Dinghuibacter silviterrae: one gene and its partner. The protein of the gene in region 1 interacts with the protein of each later gene in a pairwise test. Links are inferred from orthologs where the notes say so. Each region holds a gene or a part of one and is shown on either strand. Other genes may lie near its edges. The genes, in order: dprA and recA.

What was found.
Region 2: the proteins of dprA (region 1) and recA interact in binary tests that used the Bacillus subtilis proteins (3 or more experiments, as listed by UniProt). The link is inferred for Dinghuibacter silviterrae from one-to-one orthologs.

The regions. Positions count from the first base shown.
Region 1 is NZ_SODV01000002.1:44,627-52,396, reverse strand. The notes cover bases 5,015-7,770. They hold dprA (DNA-processing protein DprA), read left to right. Parts: upstream 5,015-5,753; coding sequence 5,754-6,788; downstream 6,789-7,770. Other genes in these bases: guaB (IMP dehydrogenase), read left to right, coding at 6,843-7,770; EDB95_RS17415 (OmpA family protein), read left to right, coding at 5,015-5,734. In the rest of the region: EDB95_RS17430 (SusC/RagA family TonB-linked outer membrane protein), read right to left, coding at 1-1,989; EDB95_RS17425 (bifunctional 5,10-methylenetetrahydrofolate dehydrogenase/5,10-methenyltetrahydrofolate cyclohydrolase), read left to right, coding at 2,281-3,162; EDB95_RS17420 (7-carboxy-7-deazaguanine synthase QueE), read left to right, coding at 3,192-3,812; more of EDB95_RS17415, read left to right, coding at 3,812-5,014. UniProt on the Bacillus subtilis protein: Protein that helps load RecA onto ssDNA during transformation. Binds cooperatively to circular ssDNA, is able to bridge different segments of DNA. Favors the loading of RecA onto SsbA- or SsbB-coated ssDNA and formation of RecA-DNA filaments.
Region 2 is NZ_SODV01000001.1:666,742-674,661, forward strand. Bases 2,875-5,780 are described here. They hold recA (recombinase RecA), read left to right. Parts: upstream 2,875-3,739; coding sequence 3,740-4,822; downstream 4,823-5,780. Other genes in these bases: EDB95_RS02950 (GIY-YIG nuclease family protein), read right to left, coding at 2,875-3,193; EDB95_RS02955 (YccF domain-containing protein), read left to right, coding at 3,234-3,605; EDB95_RS02965 (Fic family protein), read left to right, coding at 4,930-5,780. Outside these bases: EDB95_RS02940 (hypothetical protein), read left to right, coding at 1-215; EDB95_RS02945 (ATP-dependent helicase), read right to left, coding at 210-2,522; more of EDB95_RS02950, read right to left, coding at 2,546-2,874; more of EDB95_RS02965, read left to right, coding at 5,781-5,976; EDB95_RS02970 (methylglyoxal synthase), read left to right, coding at 6,014-6,466; EDB95_RS02975 (GNAT family N-acetyltransferase), read left to right, coding at 6,463-6,963; EDB95_RS02980 (glycoside hydrolase domain-containing protein), read right to left, coding at 7,063-7,920. UniProt on the Bacillus subtilis protein: Multifunctional protein involved in homologous recombination, DNA repair and competence.

The DNA of each region.
Region 1 (7,770 bases):
GTAGGAGACGGTGCTGCTGTTAGCGAACAGGGAGGACGCCACCCAGGAAAGGTCCGCGCCGGGATAGAAGATGGAGTTGGCGTTGATCGGCAAGGCGGAAGACCAGTCGTTCCGGACGTTGCCGGTAAGGTAAAGCTGGTCTTTGTATCCGAGGGTTACCTGTCCATACACGCCTATTTTCCGGTATTGCCCCGACTGGTCGGTCACCGTGGGCGGTTTCCCCGTATTGTTCAGGTTATAAAACCCGGGAACGGCGATGGGGGTGATGGACGCAAGCTCTGACCGCTGGCTGGTGGTATAGTAGTTCCCCCCTGCCAATGCATCCAGTGAAAAACCACTCCCCAGGTCGGCATTGTACTTCAGGATGAGGTCTCCGTTGACCAGGCCGTAGTAGTCGGATCCCTGGGCCACCCCGCCGTAATCCGGGTTCCTGATGGCAAAAATCCCTTCGGGGTTGGTGGCCGGAAAGCCGTCCCAGGTACCCGCCAGCGCGTTGGCGGAGTTCTTCCATTCGAAGGTCCGGGCATTGGTAATGTCCGCACCCAGCCTGAATTCTGCACTCAACTGCGGGGTGAACTTATAGCCGAAGTCCAGGTTCCCGAAGATCCGGTCCAGCTTCTGCTGGTTCCCGTTGTTGTACAACCCGAAGTAAGGGTTTTCCGCATACGGGGTAAAGAAATTATTGATATTGAAGAACGGGTTGTTGATGTCCTTAAATTGCTTGATGGGAATGTCTACCGGGATCTGCAGCACGGACTCATAGACCCCGCCACCGGAGGAGGTGCCTTGACCCGTGTTGGGTACCTTCAGTATCTGGCCCACATAGTTGATGGAAGTGTTGAACGTGAAATTCCCATAGCGGCTATTGGTCCGGAAGGACAAGGTATTGCGCTGCTGCGTATTACCGTTGATCGGGACGATCCCATCGCTGCTTACATTGCCGTACGAGAAATAAAACCGGTTCGCGTCGGAACCACCGGAGAGCGCCAGGTTGTTATTGTATTCGTGCCCGGTGACATAAAACTGCCGCAAGGGATTCTTAATGGCCACAAAGGGCTTGCTCAGTTGCTTCCCGTTCACGATCGATCCCCAAGGCCGGATGGTGCCATCGTATTTGGGCCCCCAACTGCCGTTTTCATCCAGCACCATGACGCCGCCCCAACCCTGTCCGAATTCGTCCTGGTAGGTGGGCAGCTTACCGGCCTGGCTCATATTGAAGGACCCGCTGTATTCGACTTTCAGCTTCCCTGCCCTACCCCTCTTTGTCGTGATCATGATGGCGCCGTTTTTCGCAAGGCTCCCGTACAGGGAGGATGCCGCCGTACCCTTTAGCACCGTGATGGTTTCTATATCATTGGGATTGATATTGTTCATCCCGTTGCCATAGTCGGCCCCGTCTGTTCCGGTCGTATTGCCGGAGAAGATGGCATCGCTCATAGGCACCCCATCGACGACATACAAGGGCTGGTTATCGCCGCCGGAAATGACCCCATAGCTCCTCAACACCACTTTGGTGGAAGAACCGGGTCCACCGGTATTGGAGATTTCTGCCCCGGCTATCTTTCCTTCCAATCCGTCCAAAGCGCCGGTGACACCGTTTTTGTTGATGGCGGCTGTGTTAAACGTTTGTGTGGCGTAACCGATCTTGGCCTTTGCTTGCGTCTGGCCGAGCGCGGTCACGACCACTTCGGTCATGGTCGTGCTTTTGTGGCTGATGACGATATTCAGGCTGGGTTCGTCGCCAACGGTAATTTCCTTGGAGGTGATGTTGGTCCCGCTGATGACCAGCACATCCCCGGCTTTTACCGAAATGGAAAAGCGACCATCCGCGTCGGCGGCTACTCCTTTATGGTTTCTTTTAAGCTGAACGGAAGCAAAGGCGGCGGGCTGCCCCTGGTCATCGGTCACCCGGCCTTGCAGCAGTCTGGTTTGGGCAAACGTCCATAAGGAGCACAGCAACAGTGCCCCCAGCAGTAGTGTTTTTCTCATACGACATTCGTTTTTTGGTGTTGGAGAAACTGTCTATCAGTGTAGTGGAGTTTGGGGCAAGACAAAAAGCCCCCGTTGGGAGGATACAATGGATCTCTCATAATCTCTGATGTTTTAGGTCAAAAAAATAAAAACGTAAAAATATGTTAATACCGTCTCCTGAATAGACAATCCAGTTAATTAATATGCTGCATTTATGTCCATCGGTTTCTTCTAGGATACTTTATTTTGCTGGGTTTTCAAGAATTTTGAAATACGCATTTTTTCACGCAAAGCCCGTACCTTCGCGCCATGCAAAAAATCGACGGAAGACTGGTTTCCCAGGCAGTACGGGACGACCTGGCTCAAAAGGTTAAAGAACTGACGGACAAAGGAATGCGGGCACCGCACCTGGCCGCGATCCTGGTAGGCAATGATGGCGGCAGTGAAACGTATGTCGCCGCCAAAGTAAAGGATTGCGAAGAGATCGGTTTTGGATCGACGCTCCAAAGGTTTCCATCAAGTATTCAAGAAAACGAATTGCTGGCCGAAATCCGGCGGATGAATAAGGACTCCGAAATTGATGGCATCATTGTTCAGCTCCCGCTGCCCAAACACATTTCCCCGGACAAGGTGATCGACACCATCGACCCGGCCAAGGACGTGGACGGGTTTCACCCCGAAAGTGTCGGCAGGATGGTCGGGGGCTTGCCCACCTTCATTTCCGCCACACCCTTCGGGATCCTGATGCTCCTGGAGCACTACAAAATCGAGACAAAAGGCAAGCACGCCGTGGTCATCGGCCGGAGCGGCATCGTAGGGACACCGGTGAGCATACTCTTGAGTAGGAACACCTATCCCGGCAACTGTACCGTTACCCTTTGCCACTCCGCAACACCCAATATAAAAGAACTTTGTCTTCAAGCAGATATCGTTGTGGCTGCCCTGGGCAAACCCGGTTTCGTGACCGCGGAAATGGTTAAACCGGGCGCCATTGTCATCGACGTGGGCACCACCCGGGTCTCCGATCCTTCGAAAAAAAGCGGTTTCTCCCTGAAGGGGGATGTGGATTTTGATAACGTAGCACCCCACACCTCTTATATTACCCCGGTGCCTGGTGGCGTGGGTCCCATGACCCGGGCAGCACTGATGAAAAACACGTACCTGGCGTACCTGGGGCGCACAAAGCCGTGAAGTCCCCGGGGATTCGGTACCTTTGCCCCATGATCGCCACAGCAGACACTTCGGTTCTTTTGCCGGTGATGGAGTCGTTCTACACCCTCCAGGGTGAAGGCGCCTACCAGGGCCGTGCCGCGTGGTTCATCCGCCTGGGGGGATGCGACGTCGGTTGTGTCTGGTGCGACGTCAAAGACAGCTGGGATGCCGCCCGGCACCCGTTGCGCAGCGTCGGGGACCTGGTGCATGAAGCGGCGGCCCAACCCGGGCGCATCGCGGTGGTCACGGGGGGCGAACCCCTGATGCACGACTGCGGTCCCCTGACAAAGGCCCTCCGCCAGGCCGGGTTCCGGACCCATATCGAAACCTCGGGGTCATCTCCCCTCAGCGGGGAATGGGATTGGATCTGCCTGTCTCCCAAAAAGTTCAAGGCGCCCCTGCCGGAAGTAACCGGGAAGGCCGATGAGCTTAAAGTCGTCGTGTACAACCGGCACGACTTCGAATGGGCGACCCGCTATGCCGCCCTTGTCTCCCCTGAGTGTCGTCTTTTCCTGCAACCGGAATGGAGCCGGGCCGAAGAAATGACCCCCCTGATCGTAGACTATATAAAGGCCAACCCTCAATGGACCCTTTCCGCCCAGGTTCACAAATTCATTCACGTCCCCTGATGAAATCCCTGCTCATTTTTATACTTTACTGGTCGGTTTTCGCCGGCGCCCACGCACAACAAACCTACGATCCCGACAGGGTCAACCGGAAGGCTGTAGACTGGTACAACATGGCCCTCAACGAGTTATCTACCAATAACGACCGGAAAAAGGCCCTCGAATACCTCGACAGGGCCCTCGACATAGACAGCAGCTATATCAACGCCCACCTGACCAAAGCGGGCATATACGCCGATATAAAAGACTACACATCCTCGGTGGCGGAATACAATAAGGCCCGGTCCATGGACACGGCTTATTTCTTCGACATGGACCTCCCCTACTCCATTTCCCTGGCCGGAACCGGAGACTTCCAGGGAGCCCTGCAGGCCGTCACCCGTTACCTGACCATCCCCCACCTCAACGACCGCGCACAGGGCGCCGCGATGTACCGCCAACGGACCTACCAGTTTGCCCTGGACATGGCGAAGGAACAGCATTTGTCCAATTATGTTTTTGCCCCCGTTAACTTAGGGGACAGCGTCAATACCCGGGCATCGGAATACCTCCCGTCGCTTACCCTGGACGGGAATACCCTCATTTTTACCCGCAACGTCAACGGCAACAACGAGGACTTTTATGAAAGCCACCGGGGGCCCGACGGCAAATGGAGCCTCGCCAGACCCCTGGAAGGCGACATCAATACCCCCGACAACGAGGGCGCCCAGAATATTTCCCAGGATGGCAAAATGCTCGTCTTCACCGGTTGCAACCGGCCGGATGGCTTTGGCAGCTGTGATATTTACTACGCCCTGCGCACCAAACAAGGGTGGTCTACGCCGATGAATATTGGCGAGCCCATCAATACCGAATTCTGGGAATCACAACCCAGTCTTTCCCCCGACAAACGCGACCTGTATTTTGCAGCCCGCGACCCCAGCGGTTTTGGAGGGAGCGACATCTGGGTCAGCCACCGCCTGCCCAACGGCGCCTGGGGCAATCCCCAAAACCTGGGGACCAACATCAATACAAAAGGAGACGAGAGCTGCCCGTTCATACATGCCGATAACCAGACCCTTTATTTCACGTCCAACGGTCTTCCCGGTTATGGAGGCACCGACCTCTTTGTCGTGCGCAAGGACTCCACGGGACACTGGGGCAAACCCATGAACCTGGGATACCCCATCAATACGATCGACAATGAAGGCGCGCTGACGATCGCCGCCGACGGCAAAACGGCTTACTACGCCGCCGACAGAAGCGATACCCGGGGTGGTCTTGACATCTATACTTTCGAAGTGAGGGACAGCATCCGCCCCTTCCGGACGCTTTGGGTCAAGGGTAAAGTTTTTGACAAAAAGACCAGGGAAGGCTTGCCCTCCGGCGTCGACCTCACCGACCTGCACGGTGGCCAGGCCATCGCCCGGGCGCAGACGGACGAAGAGGGAAACTACCTCATCACCCTGCCCGTGGGCAAGGAATATGCCTTTAGCGTCCACCGGAAAGGGTATCTTTTTTACTCCGCCCATTTCGACTTTACCGGAAAAGCGCCTGACTCCACCTACGAGGTCGATATCCCGTTACAACCCCTGGAAACGGGCGCCGCCATCGTGCTGAAAAATATCTTTTTCGACACGAAGAAGTTCGACCTGAAACCCGAATCCATCGTCGAGCTCGAAGAGGTGGTGTCGCTGATGAAGGAAAACCCCACGCTCAAGATCCAGATCAGCGGGCATACCGATAATGTGGGACAGGATAAGGATAATATGGTACTGTCCAACGCCCGCGCGATTTCCGTGATCAATTACCTCATGACCCACGGCGTGGCCCCTTATCGATTGGCCGCCAAGGGGTATGGGGCCACCCACCCCATCGCCGACAATGCGACCGAAGCCGGCAGGGCACTCAACCGCCGGACGGAATTGTCGGTTGTTTCCAATTAAGACGCGTTCTTTGGGGGCTATGCTTCCGGAAGACGAATTGTATTACCGGGTCGCGCTGACCATGGTTCCCGGCATCGGGCCGCGGCGGCACCGGCAACTGCTCGACCATTTTTCCTCGGCCGCTGCCGTGTTCCGTTCGGGCCTCCTGCCGGAATTTGACAATTTTAAAGCGGTGGATCGCACATTTACATTCGCCAGGAAACACAACATCGGGATATATTGTCCGGGGGACCCGAGGTATCCCGCGCAGCTTCTTGAATGCTCCGACGCCCCTCCCATATTGTATTACAAGGGCATTGCGGATCTCAACCATCAACGCATATTGGCCGTTGTAGGTACCCGGACACCGAGTTCTTATGGCCAACAGATGGTGCGGTCGCTGGTCGGGGAACTGGCTTCCTGCGACGTCCTTATCGTCAGTGGACTAGCGGATGGGATCGACACCTGGGCACACCGGGCGGCTCTGGATAACGGCCTGCCCACCGTCGGCGTCCTGGGACACGGTTTACAAAGGATCTACCCCGAAGGCAACCGCTTGCTGGCCGCATCGATGCTTGACAAAGGCGGTCTGCTTACCGAATATCGACAGGATCAGGGTCCCGAAACATTTCATTTTCCCATGCGGAACCGCATTATCGCCGGTATGGCAGTGGCTACGGTCGTCGTCGAATCCCGTTCGCAAGGCGGAAGCCTGATTACCGCAGAGTTGGCCAAGGGGTATCACCGCGAGGTTTTCGCCCTTCCGGGAAGGGTCACAGACGGCCGTAGCCAGGGATGCCTCGCCCTTGTCCGCGACAACGTCGCGGCCCTTGTGACCGGGGGTGCAGACATCGCGCGGATGTTGGGCTGGGAAACACCTACACCCAAGACCAAACCGGTGACAAGCATTCATCCCCTCCTGGACCTTCTACGGGACAGAGACAGTATCCACCTGGACGAGCTCCTGGAGCGTACCGGGTTATCTTCCGCGGAGCTGGCGGCACGCCTCCTTGAGCTGGAGTTAGAACAGGCCATAGAGGCTCTCCCTGGAAACCGCTACAGGCTTATCTTCTGACCGCCAGCAAGCCCCTCATTTGGCTCGTATACCTATTTTACCATACCTTTGCACATGGCGACAATAAATATTCCCTCCGACACGGATTCTCTCCATTCCAGGTTTTTTGGTGAAGGTCTGACCTTCGATGATGTGCTCCTGATGCCTTCCTATTCCCAGGTTCTTCCCCGGGAAGTGGACATCCGCTCCAGGCTTACGGGCAACATCACCATCAACGTACCCATGCTGTCCGCAGCCATGGATACGGTCACCGAAGCCAACCTGGCCATTGCCCTCGCCAGGGAAGGAGGGATCGGGATTCTCCACAAGAATATGCCCATTGACAGACAGGCGGAACAGGTCAGAAAGGTCAAACGCAGCGAGAGCGGCATGATCATCGACCCGATTACCCTTCACGAGGACGCCACCTTAGGAGACGCCCTCCGGTTGATGAAGGAGAATAAGATCGGGGGCATACCCATCGTCGATAATGTCGGTAAGCTGTCAGGTATCCTGACCAACAGAGACCTTCGCTTCGAAGAGGATACACGCCGGAAGGTCCGTGAAGTGATGACCGTTGAAAACCTCATCACCGCCCCTGAGGGCACCGACCTCAAGGGTGCGGCCGTCATCCTGAGGCACCATAAGATTGAAAAACTCCCCGTGATCAAAAACGACGGCACCCTGGTGGGGCTGATCACCTACAGGGACATCCTCCAGGTGCAAAGCCATCCCAACGCCGTAAAAGATACCTACGGGCGTCTCCTGACCGGGGCCGCACTCGGCATTACTGCGGATATGCTCGACCGTGCCGCCGCCTTGCAACATGTAGGGGTGGACGTGGTTTGCCTGGACAGTGCCCACGGCCATTCCCGGGGGGTCATGGAAGCCCTGAGCACCTTGAAGAAGTCGTTTCCGAAGTTGCAGGTCATCGCCGGCAACGTGGGGACCGCTGCAGGGGCAAAAGCCCTCGCGGAAGCCGGAGCGGATGCCGTCAAGGTCG
Region 2 (7,920 bases), on another replicon or contig:
CTCACGAAAACGCCGTCAGGCCTTCCGCGATCCATATCCGGAACAACTATACATTGGATCCTGCCGTGTCATCGGCACTACAGGAGACGGTCGTGATCTTCGACGACATCCTCACGGCCGGCAATCACTTCAGCGCGTGTAAAAGATTTTTGAGGGAACACTGCGGCCCGCGACGATATGTAGGCGTTTTCCTCGCCCGCCGGGTCTTCCTATAATATCCTCAGCTTCGCATAATTCAACATAATCTTCTTCTCCCCATTCAGATCAAACTTGATCGTGGCTATGGGGTTGTGCCCCGACCCCTCCATCTTCGTCACCTCCCCAAACCCGAACTTCTGGTGTTCCACCCGCTGCCCGGGCGCCAGCCCCGACAGGTCGCTGGGTACAAAGTCCTTGCTGGGGGTATGGTCCACCTGGGCCGGTTTGGGTGCGGGGCCCAGGTAAGAGGGCCGCTGGTCCGGTTTTCGGGCGGGCGGGGGTCCGAAAGACGGCTTGCCGTGCATGCGATCGAACGCGCTGGTACCGCCAAAACCGCCCGGGGCACGGCCGCCGGCGTGGCTTTTGTCGAGGTGTAATTCCGGGATCTCGTCGAGGAAACGGCTGGGATCGTTTTGCACCAGTTGTCCGAAGCGGTAGCGGTTATTGGCGTAGGTCAGCCAAAGCCGTTGCTTGGCCCTGGTGACCGCGACATAGAACAGGCGTCTTTCTTCTTCCAGGTCTTCCCGGCTGTTGATGCTCATCCCGCTGGGGAACAAGCCTTCTTCGATACCCGCCACAAATACCACCGGGAACTCCAGGCCCTTGGCTGCGTGGATGGTCATCAGCTTCACGACGTCGGCGTCCTCCTCATCCTTGTCCGCATCGGTGAGCAGGGTGATCTGCTGCAGGTAGGCCCCCAGGCTTTTGTCGCCCACCTCTCCGTCTTCTTCGTTCAGGGGGGTTTCGATCCATTCCTTTATGGAGTTCAGGAGTTCCTGTACGTTTTCATACCGCGCCAGGCCTTCCGTCGTCTTGTCGTTAAAAAGCTCCTTGACGATACCCGTGTGTTTGCCCACCAAGACCGCTACGTCGTAGGCGTTCTTTTTGTCCAGCTCGCTGGCGAACATCTTGATCATGGTCACGAACTGGTCGATAGATTCCAGGGTTCCGCTCTTAAAGCCAAACATGGCCGCGTTTCCTAAGACGTCCCACATCGACAACCCCCCGTCGTTGGCGGCCAGCACGGCTTTTTCCACCGACGTTTTACCGATCCCGCGGATGGGGTAGTTGATGATGCGTTTGAGCGATTCCTCTTCCTTCGGGTTGACGATCACCCGGAGATAGGCGATAAAGTCCTTGACTTCCTTCCGCTGGTAGAAGCTGATGCCTCCATAGATGCGGTAGGCGATGTTCATCCGCCTCAGGCTCTCTTCAAAACTCCGGCTTTGGGCGTTCGTCCGGTAAAGGATCGCGAAATCCCGGTTGTTGTAATGGTTCCGGAGCTTTTGTTCCTGGATGGTGTCGGCCACGTATTTCCCTTCGTCGTTGTCGGTCATGGTCCGCACCAGGCGGATCTTTTCCCCGGGGTGGTTGTCGGTCCAAAGCGCCTTGGGGATCTGGCCCTTGTTGTTTTTGATCACCTCGTTGGCCACCGCGATGATGCTTTGGGTACTGCGGTAGTTTTGTTCCAGCTTGACCACCTTGACGTCGTCATAGTCCTTTTGGAACTGGAGGATGTTTTCGATGGTCGCGCCCCGGAAGGAATAAATGCTCTGGGCGTCGTCCCCCACCACGCAGATGTTTTCGTGCACCGCCGCCAGCAGCTTGACGATCTGGTACTGGGCCGCGTTGGTATCCTGGTACTCATCGATCAGGATGTACTGGAATTTGTGCTGGTATTTGTGCAGTACCTCCGGAAAAGTACTGAGCAGGATGTACATGTTGAACAACAGGTCGTCGAAGTCCATGGCGCCGTTCTTGCGGCAACGGGCCCAATACGCCTGGTAAATCTTTCCGATCGCCGGGCGCCCGGACTGCATGTCTTCCTGCTGAAGATGATAATCGTTCGCGTATTCATCTGGCCCTACCAATGCGTTCTTCGCCGAGGAAATCCGGTTGAGGACCAGGTTGGGTTTGTAATGCTTGTCGTCCAGGTTCAGTTCCTGGACAACCGTCTTGACCACACTCCGCGCGTCGTCCGTGTCGTAAATCGTAAAGCTGCGGGGGTATCCCAGGCGGTCGGCTTCCGCCCTTAGGATGCGCGCGAAAACCGAGTGAAAAGTGCCTATATATAAATTACGCGCCTCCGTATTTCCCAGCGTCCTTTCGATCCGCTCCTTCATTTCTGCCGCAGCCTTGTTGGTAAAAGTCAGCGCCAGGATGCGGAAGGCATCTATATGGTGCGCCGCCATCAAATGGGCGATCCTGGTCGTCAGCACCTTCGTCTTCCCACTCCCGGCGCCCGCCACGATCATGATGGGACCGTCCTTGTGCAATACTGCTTCCCGTTGTTGCTCGTTCAATCCTTCCAGGTAATGCTGCATGGCGCAAAAATACCGATCCTCGGTCAATATAGTTGGTTGCGGAGAATTCTTTTGACCATCGAGAGCGTGGAGCGGCTCACCTGGCCCCGGTATTTGTCCAGGATATGTTGTTCGGTCAGCCCGGCGCTCAGGTCCTTGACCACGGGGAGCAGACTGCCGAGGAATTCCGAATTGGGCGTCCGGTATCGAAGCAGCCTGCGGACGGTGTCGATGACGGACTTACTCACCGTGCCTTCATACAGCTCGAAAATCTCCTCCGTGCCCAGACCCAGCCGGACGTCTTCGGCCACCCGTGAATAGTCCGACAGATACTTTTCGTGTGCTTCGATGACCTGGAGCAGGGGTTCGTCGGAAAAGCGGATGACGGTCGCTTGTTTTCGTGTGACGCGCTCAAACCGGGCCAGCGAATAGTTCATGGCGATGTTATCGCAGATCTGGAGGTCCCCGGCGTTTAGCTCGAACCACTCCCCCTTGACGCGTTTGTGCTGAAAGACAATATGAAGGCTTCCCTCCAGGCTGCCGATGTTTACGTCCTCGTACTGGCGGATCACCCGGAAAAGGATCGGCAGGTGCGTATGGTAAACGGCCAGCCGCTTTTGAAGGTCGGTGGTCTTGCCGATCTTATAAAGATTCCTGCCCGTTTTAAGAATGTATACGCATCCTTCGCTCATCCGTACAAAATAACGATTTCTGTCCGATATTTAGCCTGCCATGAATCTACTCGGAAACCTTATATGGATCCTCTGCGGAGGCTTTTTCGCTTCCCTGGGCTACCTCTTCGGCGGCTTTTTGCTGTGTTGCACCATCATCGGCATCCCTTTTGGGGTACAATGCTTTAAGCTCGCCTACATCGTCCTCTGGCCCTTTGGCAAACAAGTCGTTAGCAGGCCATCCGCGACCGGCTGCCTATCCCCGCTTTTCAACCTCGTCTGGCTGCTGTGTGGGGGTCTGTATACCGCGCTGATGCACCTCGTCTTTGGTTGCCTCCTGGCCATCACGATTATAGGCCTTCCCTTCGCAGCCCAGCACTTCAAACTGATCCCGCTGGCCCTAATGCCGTTTGGAAAGGATGTGGTCGGGTAAAATGCGGATAACCTGTCCCCCTCCAAACACGGATTTTAAAAGAAAAAAGCGACCTTTTCTTGCGGAACTAAAAATATTAGTTTTACATTTGCTAAATAAATTAGTTTGTATTTACCCCCAAAAACTTATTAACCATGGCAGCGCATTCCGATAAGTCCGATAAGACGAACGGTCAAGACAAATCGACCAATAATATGAGTGAAAAGCTCAAGGCCTTAAAGCTGACGATTGACAAGATCGACAAGGATTTTGGAAAAGGCAGCGTCATGATGATGAACGAACGTGCCGACAAGACCCTGGAGGTCGTTTCGACCGGTTCCCTTGGGCTGGACGTGGCCTTGGGCGTGGGGGGCTTCCCCCGGGGTCGTATTGTGGAGATCTATGGTCCCGAATCTTCCGGTAAGACCACCATCGCCATCCATGCGATCGCCGAGGCACAAAAGAAAGGGGGTATCTGCGCCATCATCGACGCGGAACATGCGTTTGACAGCTCCTATGCCAAAAGGCTGGGCGTCGACATCGACAACCTGCTGATCTCCCAACCCGACTATGGTGAGCAGGCCCTGGAAATCGCCGACCGGCTGATCCTCTCGGGGGCCGTGGACGTCGTCGTCATCGACTCCGTGGCAGCCCTGGTGCCCAAAGGGGAACTGGAAGGCGAAATGGGGGATAGCAAGATGGGGCTCCAGGCCCGGCTCATGTCCCAGGCGCTGCGCAAACTCACAGCCACCATCAACAAGACCAACACTATTTGTATTTTCATCAACCAGCTCCGTGAAAAAATCGGGGTCATGTTCGGAAACCCCGAAACGACCACCGGTGGGAACGCCCTTAAGTTCTATGCATCGGTCCGCCTGGACATCCGCCGCTCCGCCCAAATCAAGGACGGGGACGAGGCCGTGGGTAACCGCGTCAAGGTAAAGGTCGTCAAGAACAAGGTCGCGCCGCCCTTCCGCAGCGCGGAGTTCGACATCATTTTCGGAGAGGGCATTTCCAAAGTCGGCGAGATCGTCGACATGGGCGTGGAACTCGGCGTCATACAAAAAAGCGGCAGCTGGTTCAGCTACGACACCAACAAACTCGGCCAGGGCCGCGACGCCGTCAAACAACTCCTCACGGACAACCCGGAACTTGCCGCTGAACTGGAAACCAAGATCCGCGCCAAGCTCACCGAAGGGCAACAACCGCCCGCGGTCCCTGCGCCCGCTCTGAATTAAGAAGCTGTTTTTGGATTAGTAAGTAATGAACCGGCCCGCCTTTCCAGGCGGGCTTCGTTTTGCCAAAACCTTGAAACCCACTACCTTCGCCGTAAGATTGCGGCAAAATGGCCATATATATCTACCAAAGACGCGACTGGCCTCTGTTTACCTGGAACCAAACAAGTTTATCAAGGCTCTCTGCAAAAGTGCGTCACAATCAAGGTCGTCTTCTCGGGAGGATGGAGCAGCTCAACCCCACCCTTCAAATGGAAGCGACGCTTCGGATGCTCACCCTGGACATCGTGCGCTCTGCCGAAATCGAAGGAGAGTTCGTGGATGCGGCTGAAGTCCGTACCGCCCTCGCACAACGCCTCGGTCACCAACACGGCACCGTTGCAAAAAACCTGGAAGGACGGATCGGGTTGCTCCTCGATGCGACCCAACGCTATGCCGCCCCCATGACGGAACAGCGCATGTTTGGCTGGCATGCGTCCCTTTTCCCACACCGAAAAGCCGGCTGGAGGATAAACCCGGTCACTTCCCCACACCAGGTCGTACGTTACCAGGCGCCCCACTCCTACGTTGTCCCCGGTGAAATGGCCGCCTTTTTGGAATGGTTCAACACGACGGGAAACCTGGATCCCTTTATGGCTGCCGCTGTAGCCCACCTCTGGTTCCTGACCATCCAGCCCTTCGAAGACGGCAACGGCCGGATCGCCCGAACCATCAGTGCCCTGCAGCTCGCGAGGGCAGACGACACCCCCTATCGTTATTACAGCCTGTCCGCCCAGCTTTGCAAAGAACGCGCCGCCTATTACGACATCCTCGAAAAGACGCAAGGCGGCTCCCTGGACATCACCGCCTGGCTGGAATGGTTCCTCCAGTGTCTTGACCGCGCCCTGCTCGACACCAATACCCAACTGTCCGGTCTTCTCGCCAAGTCCAGGTTCTGGGAAAAAAACACCGGCGCCTCCCTGAACGATCGCCAGCGGACCATGCTCAACCGTCTGCTCGACGGCATCGAGGTCAAGCTGACGTCCTCCGCCTGGGCAAGGCTGACCGCCTCGTCCCCTGACACCGCCATCCGGGACATCAACGACCTCCTCAAACAGGGAATCCTCGTCAAGGATCCCGCCGGCGGGCGCAGCACCAGCTACCGGCTGTTGAACTAATCTTATTTCCCTATCTTTCCCCAAACAAATACTGTCCATGAACCAAATCCGTGTCATCGGAAACCGCAAACGCATCGCCCTGGTGGCACACGACAACAAGAAAAAGGACCTGATCGACTGGGCCCTGTTCAACCAGGCCGCCCTCTCCCGGCACGAACTTTTTGCCACCGGCACCACCGGCAAGCTGCTCGAAGAGCGCCTGGACAGACCCATCCGTAAGCTGCTCTCCGGCCCCCTGGGCGGCGACCAACAGATCGGCGCCATGATCGCCGACGGCGAGATCGACCTCCTGATCTTTTTCTGGGACCCCATGGAAACCCAGGCCCACGACAGCGACGTAAAAGCACTGTTACGCATAGGCTGCGCCTGGAACATCCCCATGGCCACCGACCGCGCCACGGCCGACTTCATCATGACGTCCCCCCTGATGAACCAGGACTACGAGCTGATCATCCCCGACTATACAGCCTATTTACAACGGCGAATATGATTACCCTACGACCATGGCAATGGCGGGATGTTCCCCAGCTCATACACATCTGCAACAACATCCACATCTGGAACAACCTTCGCGACCAGATGCCCAAGCCCTACCGCCAGAAAGACGCCGAGGAATGGGTCCGCTTCAACCTCCAGCAACAGCCCCAACGCAACTTCTGCATCGATGAGAACGGCGTCATGATCGGCGGCATCGGCATGGTCCCCCAACACGACATCTACAAACGCAACATCGAAATCGGCTACTACTTAGGCGAAGAACACTGGGGCAGGGGCCACGGCACCGAAGCCGTCCGCCAGATGGTCCGCTACATCTTCGACACCACCGACTGCTACCGCATCTACGCCGAGGTCTTCGCGCACAACCTCGCCTCCATGGCCGTCCTCCGCAAAAACGGCTTCCACCGGGAAGCCGTCCTTCATAAAGCCATTTTCAAAAACGACCTGCTTATCGATGCGCACCTTTGGGTGCGGTTCCGCGAGGAATGACCGCGGTGCTCCCTAAAAACACAGCGACCCCCCGAAGGAGGCCGCCGCGAACAACTATACTAGAAAAACAACTTCTAGGACCGCAAGGTATGAAAAAAGCTATTGCGATGCCTGTTGTATGATCAATAACCACCCCTTTCCCGGGGCAACCGGGATGGGTTTACCCGCCGGAAAAACCTTCCCCGGCTGAAACCCCCGGATCTCCGGGGCCAGGATCTCCGCCGTTGAAGGATCGATACCCAGCGCCTTCCAGTCGATGGTCAGCTGCGTCTGCACATCCCCCGGCGCCCAGCTTGCCAGCGCCACCAGGGCTTTGCCCTTGCGTTTATACACCGTCGCGAGTACCTGCGGCTGGTCCGTCGTCACCGGGCAGTGCCCACTCCAATAGCCCAGCATCTCCGATCCCTTCATGCCAAAGGCATCCCATAAAGCCCACAGCGGGCGCGGGTCGTTGACATCCGTCCAACCCAACCGGTTGGTCATCCCGTAGATCATCCCCCGCCACGGGTTTCCGCCGCCCTGCAGCATTTCCCCCATCAGCCCGAACGGTATCCCACTCACCTCCGTCAGGAAAAAGTCGGGTGTATTTTTTTCGTAGTCGAAATACTCCCCAAACCAAAGCCGGTTCAGGTAAGGAAAGTGCTCCATATACAGGTTGGCGCTGTTGTTCCACCCGTCACTGGCGTCATACTGATTGGCCGAGTGCAGGTCGATGATCCCCGGATGCCCGTCCTGTGTCAGCACCCGTTTGATCCGTTTCATCGTCACCCGGTCAAACGCCACGTCGTCTAAGTAAATCCCATCAATACCCACATTCTGCACCAGCCAGTTCATCCCCTCCACGTAATAATTGTGCCAGCGGTTCATCCCGCTGTTGATGATCGCCGCGTCCTTGATCTCCGGGACAAACCACGCCGGGATATAGTCATCCCCCACGTGCTCCTGCAACCACGCAAA